2 regions of the Shinella sp. WSC3-e genome follow, and region 1 is predicted to be linked to the other one. Evidence: riboswitches for the same ligand, from Rfam matches in the RefSeq annotation. Region 1 holds a riboswitch; the other holds the start of a gene.

Region 1 (7,186 bases):
TCGAGATGCCGACCACCCCCGCGCCGAGAACAATGACATCCGTCTTCATCTGCCTGCCCCACACATCCATAGTCACATGCCCTGATCCATTGCATGGGCCGAATGCGAGATGCAAGCCGCTTGGCTGCATCGCGGAAGCATGGGCAGGGAGAGGTCGACACGGGCAGCATGGAGCGATAGCGTCAGGACAGGACGAGACCTTTGAAAGGAAGCGGGATGCGGCTTGGCGTGGCAAGCGAACTCTGGCGTTATCCGGTCAGCTCTCTGACCGGCGAGCGGCTCGAAACCGTCGATATCGACGACACCGGCGTTGTCGGAGACCGGCAATGGGGTCTTTTCGAAGCGGACGGCGCAGCCGTCGCGGCGCCGGAAAAGGAAAAGCGCTGGAGACCTGTCCCGGCGCTTCGCTCCCGGCTGGAAACCGACAGGCCGGAGATCAGCCTCGACGCCATGACCTGGCATGGCGTTCCCTCGCCGTCGGCCGACAGGGTTGCCTCGGATCATCTCGGATTTCCCGTCCGGTTCCTGTGTTTCGGCGCGGCGGATGCCGCGCCGCGCTACGATCGCGGGCACCTGCACATCCTGACCACGTCTTCGCTGGCACGCCTGCAAGCGCTGCTGCCGGACGCCGTCATCGATACCAGGCGCTTTCGGCCGAACATCCTGATCGGCACCGATGACGGCGATGCCGATTTCGTCGAGCAGCGTCTCGTCGGCCGCAGGCTCGGCATCGGCGAGACGGTCGTCGAGATCACCGAGCCCTGCGCGCGCTGCGCCTTCACCGCCCTTGGACAGCCGGGCATCCCCTTCGACAAGGATGTGCTGCATGCGATTGCCAAACACGGCGGCGGCGGCTTCGGGGTGCTGGCAAAGGTCGTCGCGCCGGGCAAGGTGTCTTGCGGCGACACGGTGAGCGTGAATTAGGCTACTGCCCGGCGAGCCGCAGCAGGTTCTCGATCGCCGCCCGCTCGAAACCGCCGATGCCTTCGGAAATATCGGCCTTGATCGCCGCCGCGACGGCATCCTCGTCGCGCTTGCGCAGCGCGGCGATAGCCTCCTGGTGGCGATCGACGAAATAGAGCTGGGCGACATGCTCCATGGCGATACCGAGGAAGGGGCCGAGCTGGAGCCAGATGCTCTCCACCATCGGCAGGATAACCTGCTCGGGATTGGCGGTGTAGAGCGCACGATGGAATTCCTGGTTCAGCAGCAGCGCGTTGGCATTGTCCTTGCGGGCGATCGCCTCGTCCTGCGCCCTGTCGATCTCTTCCAGCCGGTCGATCCGGCGCTCCGTGATGTGCGGCACCGCCCGGCGGGCGGCGTGCTGCTCCAGCACCGAGCGCAGCGAGACGAGCTCGCTGAACCGGTCCGCCGTCATACGCGGCACCATGATGCGCCTGTTGTCGAGCACGCGCAGCGCGCCTTCGGAGGAAAGGCGGCGCAGCGCCTCGCGCACCGGCGTCGGGCTACTCTCCATCGCCTCGGCGATGCCGCGGATCGTCAGCGATTCCCCCGGCCGGATCGAGCCGACCATGATGGCCTGGCGCAGGCGCCGATGCGCATATTCATGCGTCGTCATGCCTTCCGGCCGGTCCAGCGGCTCAAGCGCCAAGTTGCCCAATCCATCCCTCCACGAAAGGCTGCCAGATGCTATCCTATGCTTTGTGACAGGTTCTAGCAGCTTGACCCCCGACAAGAAAGTGTGCATATTTTGAAAATGTGATCACAAAAATAATTATGTGATACGGAAGGGAACCATGACTCCGAACGACGATGCCAATTGGCTGATCAATGCCGACGGCGTGGAGAGCATCCAGGCCGTGGTCTGCGACCTGAACGGCATCCTGCGCGGCAAGCGCGTGCCCGTCGGGCAGGCGGAAAAAGTGCTGAAGGGCGGCATCCGCATGCCGCTGTCCATCGTGGGCGTGGACGTGTGGGGCGAGGACATCGTCGGCTCCAGCCATGTCTTCGCCTCGGGCGACATGGACGGCATCTGCAGCCCGACCGGCCGCGGCGCGCTGCCCGTCAACTGGACGCTGAAGCCGTCGGCCGTCGTGCCGCTCTGGCTGTTCAAGGAGGACGGCACCCCCTTCCTCGCCGATCCGCGCCAGGCGCTCGCCAACATCGTCCGGCAGTACCACGAACTGGGCCTGCGCCCCGTCGTCGCCTCGGAAATGGAATTCTACCTGATCGACGCCGAGCCCGACCATGCCGAGCCGCCGATCTCGCCCTATACCGGCAAGCGGCTCGATTCCGACGCCATCCTCTCGATCGACGAGCTCGACGATTTCGGCCAGTTCTTCTCCGACGTCTATGCGGAATGCGAGCGGCAGAACGTGCCGGCGGATTCTGCCGTCGCGGAAAACGGCATCGGCCAGTTCGAAATCAACCTGATGCATTCCGACGACCCGTTGAAGGCCGCCGACGACGCGCTGTTCTTCAAGCGCATCATCAAGGGCGTCGCGCGCAAGCACGGCTTTGCCGCCACCTTCATGGCAAAACCCTACGGCATGCGCTCGGGCAGCGGCATGCACATGCATTTCAGCCTGATCGACGAAGACGGCAACAACGTCTTCGACAACGGCACGCCCGAAGGCTCCGACATCATGAAACACGCCGTCGCGGGCCTGACGCGCGGCATGGCGGAATCGACGCTGCTCTTCGCGCCGCACTTCAACTCCTACCGCCGCCTGCGCCCCGACACGCACGCGCCGACCTCCGTCTCCTGGGGCTACGAGAACCGCACCGCCGCCATCCGCATTCCCGGCGGCAGCAACAAGGCGCGGCGCATCGAGCACCGCGTCGCCGGCGCGGACGCAAACCCCTACCTCGTCATGGCCGGCATTCTCGGTGCCGCCCTCGTCGGCATCCGCAACACCTGGGAGCCGCCGGCGCCGGTTTCGGGCCGCGCCTATCAATCGCAGCTGCCGCGCATTCCCTCGGAATGGGGTTCGGCCGTCACCGCTTTCGAGAACGGCGCGATCGTCTCGGAGATCTTCGACACCGACCTTCGCTCCATGCTGATCGCCTGCAAGCGGCAGGAGATCGCCGGTTTTGCCGAACAGGTGACCGACTTCGAATTCAGCGCCTATCTGGAAATCGTCTGATGGCCAACACGCAATCCTATGCCGGCGACGGCACCTATCCCGACAGCTACTACGCCGCTTCCCGCAACATCGTCCGCACGCCGAAAGTGCTCGAGGGCGCGGTCACGGCCGATGTCGCCGTGCTCGGCGCCGGCTATTCCGGCCTTTCCACCGCCATCCACCTTGCCGAAAAGGGCTACAAGGTGGTGATGGTCGAGGGGGCGGGCATCGGCTGGGGCGCTTCGGGGCGCAATGGCGGCCAGATCGTCAACGGCCTCAATGCCAGCCTCGATACCATCAAGCGCCGCTACGGCGATCAGGCCGGCGCCTTCGTCGGCGGTCTCGTGCAGGAGGGCGGCAGGATCATCCGCCGCCTGGTCTCGCAGTATAATATCGATTGTGACCTAAAGGACGGCAACATCTACGCCGCCTACACGCCCGCCCACATGAAGGACCTCGAGCACAAGAAGGCCCTGTGGAAGAGCTACGGCATGGACGACCACCAGATGCTCGACAAGGCGGCGATGCGAAAGCTCGTCAACACCGACGCCTATATCGGCGGCATGCTGGATACGACCGGCGGCCACATGCACCCGCTCAACCTCACGCTTGGCGAGGCCAGGGCGCTGGAATCGCTCGGCGGCGTGATCTACGAGCAGTCGCCCGTCACCCGTGTCGAGCACGAGGCGGAAAAGCCCGTCATCCACACGGCAAAGGGCAGCGTCACGGCAAATGTCGCCGTCATCTGCGGCAATGCCTATCTCGGCCATGTCGTGCCGAAGCTCGTCTCGCGCGTCATGCCGGTCTCCACCCAGATGATCGCCACCGAGCCGCTCGGCGCCGAGCGCGCCGATGCGCTGATCCCGAGCGACATGTGCGTGGAGGACGTGCGCTACATCCTCGATTATTTCCGCCTGTCGGCCGACAAGCGCATGATCTTCGGCGGCGGCACCGTCTACGGCGGCACGGACCCGGCCGACGTCAGGGCGAAGATCCGCCCGAACCTCGAAAAGGTCTTCCCCTCGCTGAAGGGCGTGAAGATCGATTATGCCTGGAGCGGCAATTTCGCCCTTTCCTTCTCGCGCGTGCCGCAGATGGGCAAGATCGGCAAGAACACCTATTTCGCCCACGGCTACAGCGGCCACGGCGTCACCGGCTCGCATCTCTTCGGCCGCATCCTCAGCGAGGCGATCGACGGCGACCTCTCGCGTTTCAGCCAGTTCGAGAAACTGCCCTGGATCCCCTTCCCGGGCGGGCGCATGTTCCGCGCGCAATATTCCACCATCGGCTCCTGGTGGTACCAGTTCAAGGACGCCTTCGGTCTTTGAGGCCGATATGGAAGGCCGGCGCTTTGGCCGGCCTCAGACTGTTGAGGGTCAAACCTCTCCCCACCCACTGCCGTCATCCTCGGCTTTGAGCCGAGGATCCACAGTCGCGGCGAGCCAGCGGATGGATGGTCGGGTCAAGCCCGACCATGACGAAGGGGAGGTTTGGTAGCCGGCGCCAGCACCGGCCTTCCGCTTGCCCCTTGCGCGCCGCCTCGCGCAGGATTATGCCTTGCCTTGCTCTAACGGGGTGCCCGGGGTTCTTTCCTCCGGCTGAGAGGCGGTTTCGCCAACCCGAAGAACCTGATCCGGCTCGTACCGGCGGAGGGATTAGACGGCACATCCAGCGCCCTACTCCCGTTTTGTGAACAGCAAGGAGGCGCGGATGCGCAAGACTTCTCTTTCCACCATCGCGGCACTCGCCGTTTCCCTCGCCTTTCCCGCGCTCGCGCAGGAAAAGACGCTGACCGTCTACACCTATGAGAGCTTCGTCGCCGAATGGGGCCCCGGCCCCAAGGTCAAGGAAGCCTTCGAGAAGACCTGCGGCTGCACCGTCGAGTGGGTCGGCGTCGCCGACGGCGTCGAACTTTTGACGCGCCTGAAACTCGAAGGCGAGGGCACGAAGGCCGACCTGGTGCTCGGCCTCGACACCAACCTGATCACCGAGGCCAAGGCGACCGGCCTCTTCGAGGCGCACGGCCTTTCGCCGGCGGACCTCACCGTGCCCGGCGGTTTTTCGGACGACACGTTCCTGCCCTATGACTACGGCCATTTCGCCGTCGTCTATGACAGCGAGACGCTCAAGAACCCGCCGACGAGCCTGAAGGATCTCGTCGAGGGCGATCCCTCGCAGAAGATCGTCATCGAGGATCCGCGCACCTCGACGCCGGGTCTCGGCCTCCTGCTCTGGGTGAAGTCGGTCTATGGCGACAAGGCGGGCGAGGCGTGGGGCAAACTGAAGGACCGCGTGCTGACCGTCACGCCCGGCTGGTCGGAAGCCTACGGCCTCTTCACCAAGGGCGAGGCGCCGATGGTGCTGTCCTACACGACCTCGCCGGCCTACCATGTCATCGCGGAACAGACCGAGCGCTACAAGGCCGCTGCCTTCTCCGAGGGCCACTACGTGCAGATCGAGGTCGCCGGCCTGACGCGCACCGCCGACGACAAGGACCTTGCCCGCCAGTTCCTGACCTTCATGATCGGCCCGGACTTCCAGTCGATCATCCCGGAGACCAACTGGATGATGCCGGCCGCAAAGACGAAGGACCCGCTGCCGGCCGCCTTCGACGCGCTGGTGAAGCCGGAAAAGACCTTCCTGATGCCGTCGGACGAAGTCGCGGCCAACCGCAAGGCCTGGATTGACGAATGGCTGACGGCGATGAGCGCCAAGTAACGTGATCTTCGCCCGCACTGAGCGACGAACGCTGCGTGTCGCCGGGGGCCTCGCCCTCGGCACCGTGCTCGCCTTCGTCGGTGCGGCGACGGCCGTGCTTCTCGCCCATGCCGGCCCCGGCGCCGGTGCGCCGCTCCTCGATGCCTATACCGGGCGCGTCGCGCGGTTCACGCTGCTGCAGGCGACGCTCTCCACGCTGCTGTCCGTCCTCCTCGCCATTCCTATCGCCCGGGCGCTCGCCCGGCAGCGGGATTTTCCGGGCCGCGTCTGGATCATCCGGCTGTCCGTCGTGCCGCTCGGCCTGCCGGCGCTGGTCGCCGCGCTCGGCGTCATCGAGATCTGGGGCCGGCAGGGCGTCGTCAACGACCTGCTCGGGCTTGCCGGGCTGCAGAGCCCGGTCAGCGTCTACGGGCTTGCCGGCATCCTGATCGCCCACGTCTTCTTCAACTTGCCGCTCGCCGCGCGCTTCCTGCTGGCGGCCCTCGACCGCATTCCGGCGGAATACTGGCTGACCTCCGCCAATCTCGGCATGGGCGGCGGTGCGGTGTTCCGGCTCATCGAATGGCCGGTGATCCGGCGGATCCTGCCGGGCATCGCCGGCCTCGTCTTCATGCTCTGCGCGACGAGCTTCACCATCGTTCTGACGCTCGGCGGCGGACCGGCGGCGACCACGATCGAAGTGGCGATCTACCAGGCGCTGCGCTTCGATTTCGACCCCGAGCGCGCCGTGCTGCTCGCCTTCCTGCAGATCCTCGTCACGGCAAGCCTGCTCTGGCTGATCTCGCTGTTCGGCCGCCCGCCTGAGGAAGGCATGACGGCGGGCCGCGCCATCCGCCGCTTCGACGGCCGCGGGCGCCGCCTCCCCGACGGCCTCGTCATCCTTCTCTTCACCCTCTTCACCGCCGCCCCGCTCGCCGCCACCCTCGTCTCGGGCCTTTCCGCCGATCTCGTCCGGCTGGCGCTCGATCCGCTGCTGCACCGGGCGCTCCTCACCAGCCTCGCCATTTCCTTCGCCTCGGCCTGCCTCAGCCTCGCGATCGCGCTGCCCATCGTGCTCGTGCCGCGACTTGCCGAAACGGGCGAGGCGGGCATCGCGACGCGGCTGATGGGCCGCGCGCTGCCGGCAGTCGGTTCGCTCATTCTGCTCGTGCCGCCGGTCGTCGTCGCCACGGGCTGGTTCCTCGTGCTGAGGACTTTCGGCGAGACCGGGCGCTTCGCCCCCGCCGTCATCACCGTCCTCAACGCGCTGATGGCGCTGCCCTTCGTCGTGCGCGTGCTGGAGCCGGCCTATCGCACCCATCTTGCGCGCACCGCGCGGCTCGCGCTCAGCCTCGGCGTCACCGGATTGCATCGCCTGCGATGGATCGACCTGCCGGCCCTGA
Region 2 (7,186 bases), 490 kb from region 1:
ATGCGGTTCCTCCTGTTGCTGGAAGGGAAGGTAGGAGGGGCGGGCCGGATTGGTAGCCTTTGCGGTTGTTCATGCTGTTTACCGCCGGGTGAAACGGGACGCCGCGCTCCGGTTAATTCGTATTTGAATGGACAATTCTTCTATGGCAGTGTTCGCCGTGCTTGGAGGAGGCCGCGCATGATCGTCGATACGCACCTGCATCTCATCTACCGGGACCTGCTGTCCTATCCCTGGCTTGCCGGCGTGCCGCCGCTCGATGACGATTTCACGCAGGAGACCTATGCGCGCGAAGCGCGCCGCCTCGGCATCGTCGCGGCGCTGCATATGGAAGTGGACGTGGCGGAGGGCGATATTGCGCGCGAGACGGCCATGATCGAGGGGCTTGCAAGGGAGGCGGGCAGCCTGCTCGTCGGCGCCATCGCCGCCTGCCGGCCGGAATCGCCCGACTTTCCGGCCTATCTCGAGGCGGTCCTCGCCAATTTCTTCGTGCGCGGCTTCCGCCGCGTGCTGCATGTCGTGCCGGACGATGTCTCCGAAGGCGCGCTCTTTCGCGAGAACATCCGGCGGCTGGCGGGCATCGGTCTCAATTTCGATCTCTGCGTCCTGCCGCATCAGATCGGGAAGGCGATCGCGCTGGCGGACCTTGCGCCCGACGTCTCCTTCGTGCTCGACCATTGCGGCGTGCCCGACATCAAGGGCGGCGGCTTCGATGCCTGGAAGGGGCCGGTCGCGGAGATCGCGCGCCGGCCGAACGTCACGGTGAAGCTGTCCGGCATCCCCGCCTATGGCGCGGAAGACTGGACGCTGGAGGACCTGAAGCCCTATTTCGCCCATGTGGTGGAGCATTTCGGCTTCGAACGCATGGTCTGGGGCAGTGACTGGCCGGTCTGCACGCTCGGCGGCGGGCTTTCCACCTGGATCGGCGCGACGCAGGCGCTGCTGTCAGGCGTCAGCCTGGAAGACAAGCGCCGCGTGCTCTCGGAAAATGCCGAGCGGCTCTGGAAGATCGCGCCGAAGGCGTGATCACCGCCAGCGTGCCGTGCGCGCGATCCATTCGCGCGTGCGCGCCTCCGGATCGGCGTTCAGCGTGATGTCGGTCACCACGGCGGCGCTGTCGGCGCCGTTTTCGAAGACGGCCGACAGGCGATCCGGGTTGAGCCCGCCGATGGCGACGAGGGGAAGCGGTGCGATGCGCGTCTTCCAGTCCCTGAGCCGCCCGACGCCTTGCGGCGCCCATTTCATCTTCTTCAGGATCGTCGGCCAGACCGGGCCGAGCGCCACATAGTCGGGCCTTGCCGCAAGCGCGATGTCGAGCTCGGCATCGTCATGGGTGGAAAGGCCGAGCTTCATTCCGGCCGCGCGGATGGCGCCGACATCGGCGGTCGCCAGATCCTCCTGTCCGAGATGCACGTAATCGCAGCCCTCCTCGATGGCGATCTGCCAGTAGTCGTTGACGATGAGCTGGCAGCCATGTTCGGTGCATGTGGCTTTCGCCCTGCGGATCTCGTCACGCAGGCGATAGTCCGGCGTGTTCTTCATGCGCAGCTGCACGAGTTTCACGCCGACCGGCACGAGCCGGTCGATCCAGTCGGCGCTGTCGACGATGAGGTAGAAGGGATCGAGCGTCATGAGAAGACGGCCTTTCCGATGACGGGGGTGGAGGGAACGGCCATGTCGCGAGGCTCCAGCGGCACGGCGGCATGGGCGAGGCGGCCGGCATCGATGGCGAGCGCGAAGGCTTCTGCCATCGCCGCCGGATCGCCGGCGCCGGCGACGGCGGTGTTGAGCAGCACGGCGTCATAGCCGAGTTCCATGACGCCGGCGGCGTGCGAGGGGCGGCCGATGCCGGCATCGACGATCAGCGGCACGTCGGGGAAATGCGCCCGGAAGGTGCGCAGCGCCATCGGATTCACTGGTCCCATGGCCGAGCCGATCGGCGCGCACCAGGGCATCAGCACGCGGCAGCCGGCCTCGACCAGCTTTTCCGCGACGACGAGGTCGTCCGTCGTATAGGGGAAGACCTGGAAGCCTTCGCCCGTCAGGATGCGCGTCGCCTCGACGAGGCCGAAGACGTCGGGCTGCAGGGTGTCGTGATGGCCGATCACCTCCAGCTTGATCCAGTCCGTGCGGAAGACCTCACGCGCCATCTTCGCTGTCAGCACGGCCTCCTGCACGCTGTGGCAGCCGGCGGTGTTGGGCAGGACATGCACGCCGAGCGCATGGATCAGCTCGAAGAACGCGCCACCCGCCTTGCCGCCGGCGGTTTCCCGCCGCAGCGACACGGTGACGATCTCCGCCTTCGCGCGGCGCACGGCCTCGGCGAGGATCGCGGGGGAGGGATAGCGGGCGGTGCCGAGCAGCAGGCGCGAGCGCACCTCCTTATCGTAGAGCTTCAGCATGTCAGCCTCCCTGCATGGGCGAGAGGATCTCGATGCGATCGCGTGCGCCGAGCGTGAAGCCGGCGCGGTCCTCGCGGTGCACCAGCTCGCCGTTGACCGCCGTCGCCAGCCATTCGCCCTCATAATCGAGAACGGAGAGGAGGTCGGCGAGCGTCGCGGCCGCGACCTCCTGTTCCTCGCCGTTGATGATGAAGGTCATGATGCCCTCCTTTCCGGTCGTGCCTGTTCTGCAAGAAGCCGCCGCGCGACCTCCGCCGCCATGGCGGGGGCCAGCAGGAAGCCGTGGCGATAGAGGCCGTTCACATGGAGCGTGCCATCATGCTCGCTCACGCGCGGCAGGTTGTCGGGATAGGCCGGGCGGATGCCGGCACCGGTTTCCGTGAGCCGCGCCTCGCCAAAGGCCGGGTGCAGCGTGTAGGCGGCGTTCAGCAGTTCCATGAGCGAGCGGGCGGTGATGCCGCCGCCGTCGGCGCTCTCGATCATGGTTGCGCCCACCATGAAACGGTTCCTTCCGCGCGGTACGACATAGATCGGATGGCGCGGATGCAGCAGGCGGACAGGGCGGGAGAGGTTGATCTCCGGGGTTTCCACATAGAGCATCTCGCCGCGCACGCCCCGGAGGTCCGGCAGCTGGCCGATCCGGGCCGCGCCGGTGCAGTCGACCACGCGGTCGTAGCGTGCCGCATCCGGCGTGCCGTCCGCGCCGAAGAGGAAGCGCATGCGCGCCTCCTCCAGCCCGGCGGTGAGGGCCGAGAGCGCCCGTTGCGGATCGAGATGGGCCTCCTGCCGGAAGAACAGGGCCTTGGGGAAGCGGCCGGCGAGATCCGGCTCCAGCTCGGCGATGGCCGCGGCATCCAGCCATTCCCAGCCGCTCGTGCGGCGGGCGAAGCGGTCGAGCTCCCCGGCATCGCGGCCGGCGGCAACGACCAGCGTTCCCTGGCGGCTGACATGGCCGGGCACGGCCGCCTCCCACCAGTCGGCGGCCGAGCGGCCGAGCGTGAGCACGGGCTCCTCCGCGCTCTCCCGCTCGCACCAGGGTGCCAGCATGCCGCCGGCAAAGCCGGAGGCCCCGAGGCCCACCTTTTCGGCGCGCTCGGTGATGGTGACGTCGAAACCGTGGCGATAGAGCTGCCAGGCGACCGTGAGGCCGGCAACGCCGGCCCCCTTGACGAGGACGCGCATGGTCATTCTCCGGCCGGGGCGCCGGCAAGCGGCATATAAAGGTCGCCGCCGTCGCGATATTTCGCCGCCATGGCCTCCAGTCCCTCCTTCTGCGCCTCGGCGCGGATATCGTGCGAGATGCGCATGGAGCAGAATTTCGGGCCGCACATGGAGCAGAAATGCGCCACCTTGTGCGCCTCCTTCGGCAGCGTCTCGTCGTGGAACGCGCGCGCGGTCTCCGGATCGAGCGAGAGGTTGAACTGGTCCTCCCAGCGGAACTCGAAGCGGGCGCGCGACAGCGCGTCGTCGCGGATCTTCGCCGCCGGATGGCCCTTGGCGAGGTCGGCGGCGTGGGCGGCGATCTTGTAGGTGATGACGCCGACCTTCACGTCGTCGCGGTCGGGCAGGCCGAGATGTTCCTTCGGCGTGACGTAGCAGAGCATGGCCGTGCCGAACCAGCCGATCATCGCGGCGCCGATGCCCGAGGTGATGTGGTCGTAGCCGGGGGCGATGTCGGTCGTCAGCGGCCCGAGCGTGTAGAAGGGCGCCTCGCCGCAGGTCCTCAGCTGCTTGTCCATGTTCTCCTTGATCTTGTGCATCGGCACATGGCCGGGGCCTTCGATCATCACCTGGCAATCCTTTGCCCACGCGATCTGCGTCAGCTCGCCGAGCGTTTCGAGTTCGGCGAACTGCGCGGCGTCGTTGGCGTCGGCGATCGAGCCGGGGCGGAGGCCATCGCCCAGCGAAAAGGAGACGTCATAGGCGCGGCAGATGTCGCAGATCTCCTCGAAATGCTCGTAGAGGAAGCTTTCCCGGTGGTGATGGAGACACCATTTGGCCATGATCGAGCCGCCGCGCGAGACGATGCCGGTGACGCGGTTCACGGTGAGCGGGATATAGGCGAGCCGCACGCCGGCATGGATGGTGAAATAGTCGACGCCCTGTTCGGCCTGCTCGATCAGCGTGTCGCGGAAGACCTCCCAGGTGAGGTCCTCGGCAATGCCGTTCACCTTCTCCAGCGCCTGGTAGAGCGGCACGGTGCCGATCGGGACCGGCGCATTGCGGATGATCCATTCGCGGATGTTGTGGATGTTGCGGCCGGTGGAAAGGTCCATGACCGTATCGCCGCCCCAGCGGATCGCCCAGACCATCTTCTCGACCTCTTCCGCCATGGAGGAGGTGACGGCGGAATTGCCGATATTGGCATTGATCTTCACCAGGAAATTCCGGCCGATGATCATCGGCTCGGCTTCCGGATGGTTGATGTTGGCCGGGATGATGGCCCGGCCGCTCGCGACTTCCTGGCGAACGAATTCCGGCGTGACGAAGTCGGGGATATGGGCACCGAAGCTCTCGCCGTCGCGGATGAGCGCCTCTTTGGCGGCCTTGCGGCCGAGGTTCTCGCGGATGGCGATGAATTCCATTTCCGGCGTGATGATGCCGGCGCGGGCATAGGCGAGCTGGGTGACGGCCTTGCCGTCCTTCGCCCGGCGCGGCCGGTTGCGCACGGGAAATTCCGGCGTCAGCCGTTCGCCGGAGGCAAAGCCGTTGTCTTCCGGGCGGATGTGGCGGCCTTCATAGTCCTCGGTGTCGCCGCGCGCCGCGACCCAGGCTTCGCGCAGCCGCGGCAGGCCGCTCTCGATCGAGACGACATGGGCGGGGTCGGTATAGGGGCCGGAGGCGTCGTAGACGATGACCGGCGGTTCGCCGGAGGTCGGGTGCAGCGCGATCTCGCGCATCGGCACGCGGATCTCCGGGTGCTGCTCGCCGGCTATGTGGATCTTTCGCGAGGCGGGAAGGGCGCCCGTCGTGACGGTGGGGGTGAGCTTCTGGGCGGCAATGTTCATCGTGAGGCTCCAAGTTTGCGGTTGGAGACCCAGTCCTAGAGCCGGAATGATGGAAGGACGCGTAGGCGGAATCCGGGTTGCGGATTTCGGGTTCTACAGCGCTTGCACCGTCCCTACGCCAGTATGAACTGGATCAGGTTCAACGGGTCACTGCGCTGCGAATGCCAGCAGTATCTCAGCCCCTTGTCGGGACCCCCCTGGTGAATGCCCTAAGCAAAGACGCTGCGTGGCGATTTGTCAACGGGGTAAAATATGTAAGAATAAGCTTACGTTATATTGCGCGAAACACGCTGCAGAAACGAGCCATGCAACCCATATGGCCGCTTGTTCCGTTTCTCGCGGCGCCCTCTCCTCGGTCATGCTCGGGCTTGACCCGAGCATCCATAGCCGCGGGCGGAACGTGGATCCTCGGCTCAAGGCCGAGGATGACGGCAGTGGGTGGAGGCAAACGGAAACGGCGGGGTTTTACCCCGCCGTTCTCTTTGAAATCCCTTGCGAAAACTACTCGCGTTCGCCGGTGAAATTCAGCAGGAGCTGGAAGATGTTGACGAAGTTCAGGTATAGCGAAAGCGCGCCGAACACGGCCATTTTCTGCTGCGATTCCTGGTCGATGTTCTCGGCATACTGTTCCTTGATGTTCTGCGTGTCCCAGGCGGTGAGGCCGACGAAGACGGCGATGCCGATCACGGAGATGGCGAACTGCAGTGCGGTCGAACCGAGGAAGATGTTGACGATCGAGGCGATGATGACGCCGATCAGGCCCATGATCAGGAACGAGCCGAACTTCGACAGGTCACGCTTCGTCACATAGCCGTAGAGGCTCGTCGTGCCGAACATGGTGGCGGCGATGAAGAAGGTGCGGGCGATGCTCGTACCGGTGAAGACGAGGAACACCGAGGCGAGCGACAGGCCCATGACGGCGCAGAAGGCCCAGAAGGTCATCTGCGCGGCGCTGGCCGACATCGTCTGGATCTTGAACGAGAAGAAGAAGACGAAGGCGAGCGGCGCCAGCATCACCACCCACTTCAGCGGCGAGGAGAAGATCGGCACGTAGAGGGCCGGCGTCGAGCCGACGATAAAGGCGACGAGGCCGGTGATGACGAGGCCTGCGCCCATGTAGTTGTAGACGCGCAGCATGTGCTGGCGCAGGCCCTCGTCGAAGAGGGCGGCCGACTGCGCCTGCGCGCCGTAGCCAAATCGCTGTTGTACGGGGTCCATCGAATGTCTCCTTCGGTTTGGAAGCGGTTGATCAGTAGAGCGTGCGCGAGAGATCGCGCGCGGTTTGCGCCAGGTCGTCGGCCTTGCGGCTTTCCGACACAAGCGCATAGGCGACGTCGCCGATCTGCCAGTAGGCGGCCCGGGCATTGTCGGCGTGGAAGAGCAGGACATGCTGCACGGCGAACGAGCCGGGGCGTACCGCGAACAGCGACAGGCGCTCGTCCTTGCGCGGTTCCAGCACCAGCTCGACGCTCGGGCCGTAGGCGGAGGGGAAGACCTGCGTGTCGATCACGCCCCAGCCCTTCGGCAGGTCCGGCAGCACGATCGCGGTTGCCGAGCGGATCTCGGCCGGATCGAAGGTCTCGGTCTCCGGCTGGGAGGCCATGGTGTCGCGCAGCAGCGTCGTCCTGTGCGCGCGCACGGCCTCCTCCACGAAGGCGGGCGGCGGCGTGGAGGCCACGACCTCGGTGGCGCCGAAGGGGCCGAGCACGGCATGGGCCGTCCAGCCGGCGGCAACGAACAGGGCGATGGCCGCGGCGCGGCGGAAGACGGAGAAGATGC

Evidence for each region. A riboswitch is a leader RNA that binds a small molecule or an ion and turns the genes downstream of it on or off. The one in region 1 is predicted to bind thiamine pyrophosphate.
Region 2: linked by a shared signal. The riboswitch ahead of thiC (phosphomethylpyrimidine synthase ThiC) and the one ahead of thiB (thiamine ABC transporter substrate binding subunit) in region 1 are both predicted to bind thiamine pyrophosphate.

Annotation. Positions count from the first base shown of each region.
Region 1 covers NZ_OZ000530.1:3,683,773-3,690,958, forward strand. The annotation lists gene AABF56_RS18150 (NAD(P)/FAD-dependent oxidoreductase) at 1-49, opposite strand, end outside; gene AABF56_RS18155 (MOSC domain-containing protein) at 217-924, shown strand; gene AABF56_RS18160 (GntR family transcriptional regulator) at 926-1,579, opposite strand; gene AABF56_RS18165 (glutamine synthetase family protein) at 1,758-3,107, shown strand; gene AABF56_RS18170 (NAD(P)/FAD-dependent oxidoreductase) at 3,107-4,414, shown strand; TPP riboswitch at 4,648-4,758, shown strand; gene thiB (thiamine ABC transporter substrate binding subunit) at 4,797-5,804, shown strand; gene thiP (thiamine/thiamine pyrophosphate ABC transporter permease) at 5,806-7,186, shown strand, end outside.
Region 2 covers NZ_OZ000530.1:3,192,273-3,199,458, reverse strand. The annotation lists gene AABF56_RS15870 (TOBE domain-containing protein) at 1-2, opposite strand, end outside; gene AABF56_RS15865 (amidohydrolase family protein) at 178-1,023, shown strand; gene AABF56_RS15860 (thiamine phosphate synthase) at 1,024-1,629, opposite strand; gene AABF56_RS15855 (thiazole synthase) at 1,626-2,399, opposite strand; gene thiS (sulfur carrier protein ThiS) at 2,401-2,598, opposite strand; gene thiO (glycine oxidase ThiO) at 2,595-3,581, opposite strand; gene thiC (phosphomethylpyrimidine synthase ThiC) at 3,584-5,407, opposite strand; TPP riboswitch at 5,500-5,616, opposite strand; gene AABF56_RS15835 (Bax inhibitor-1/YccA family protein) at 5,909-6,625, opposite strand; gene AABF56_RS15830 (anti-sigma factor family protein) at 6,657-7,186, opposite strand, start outside.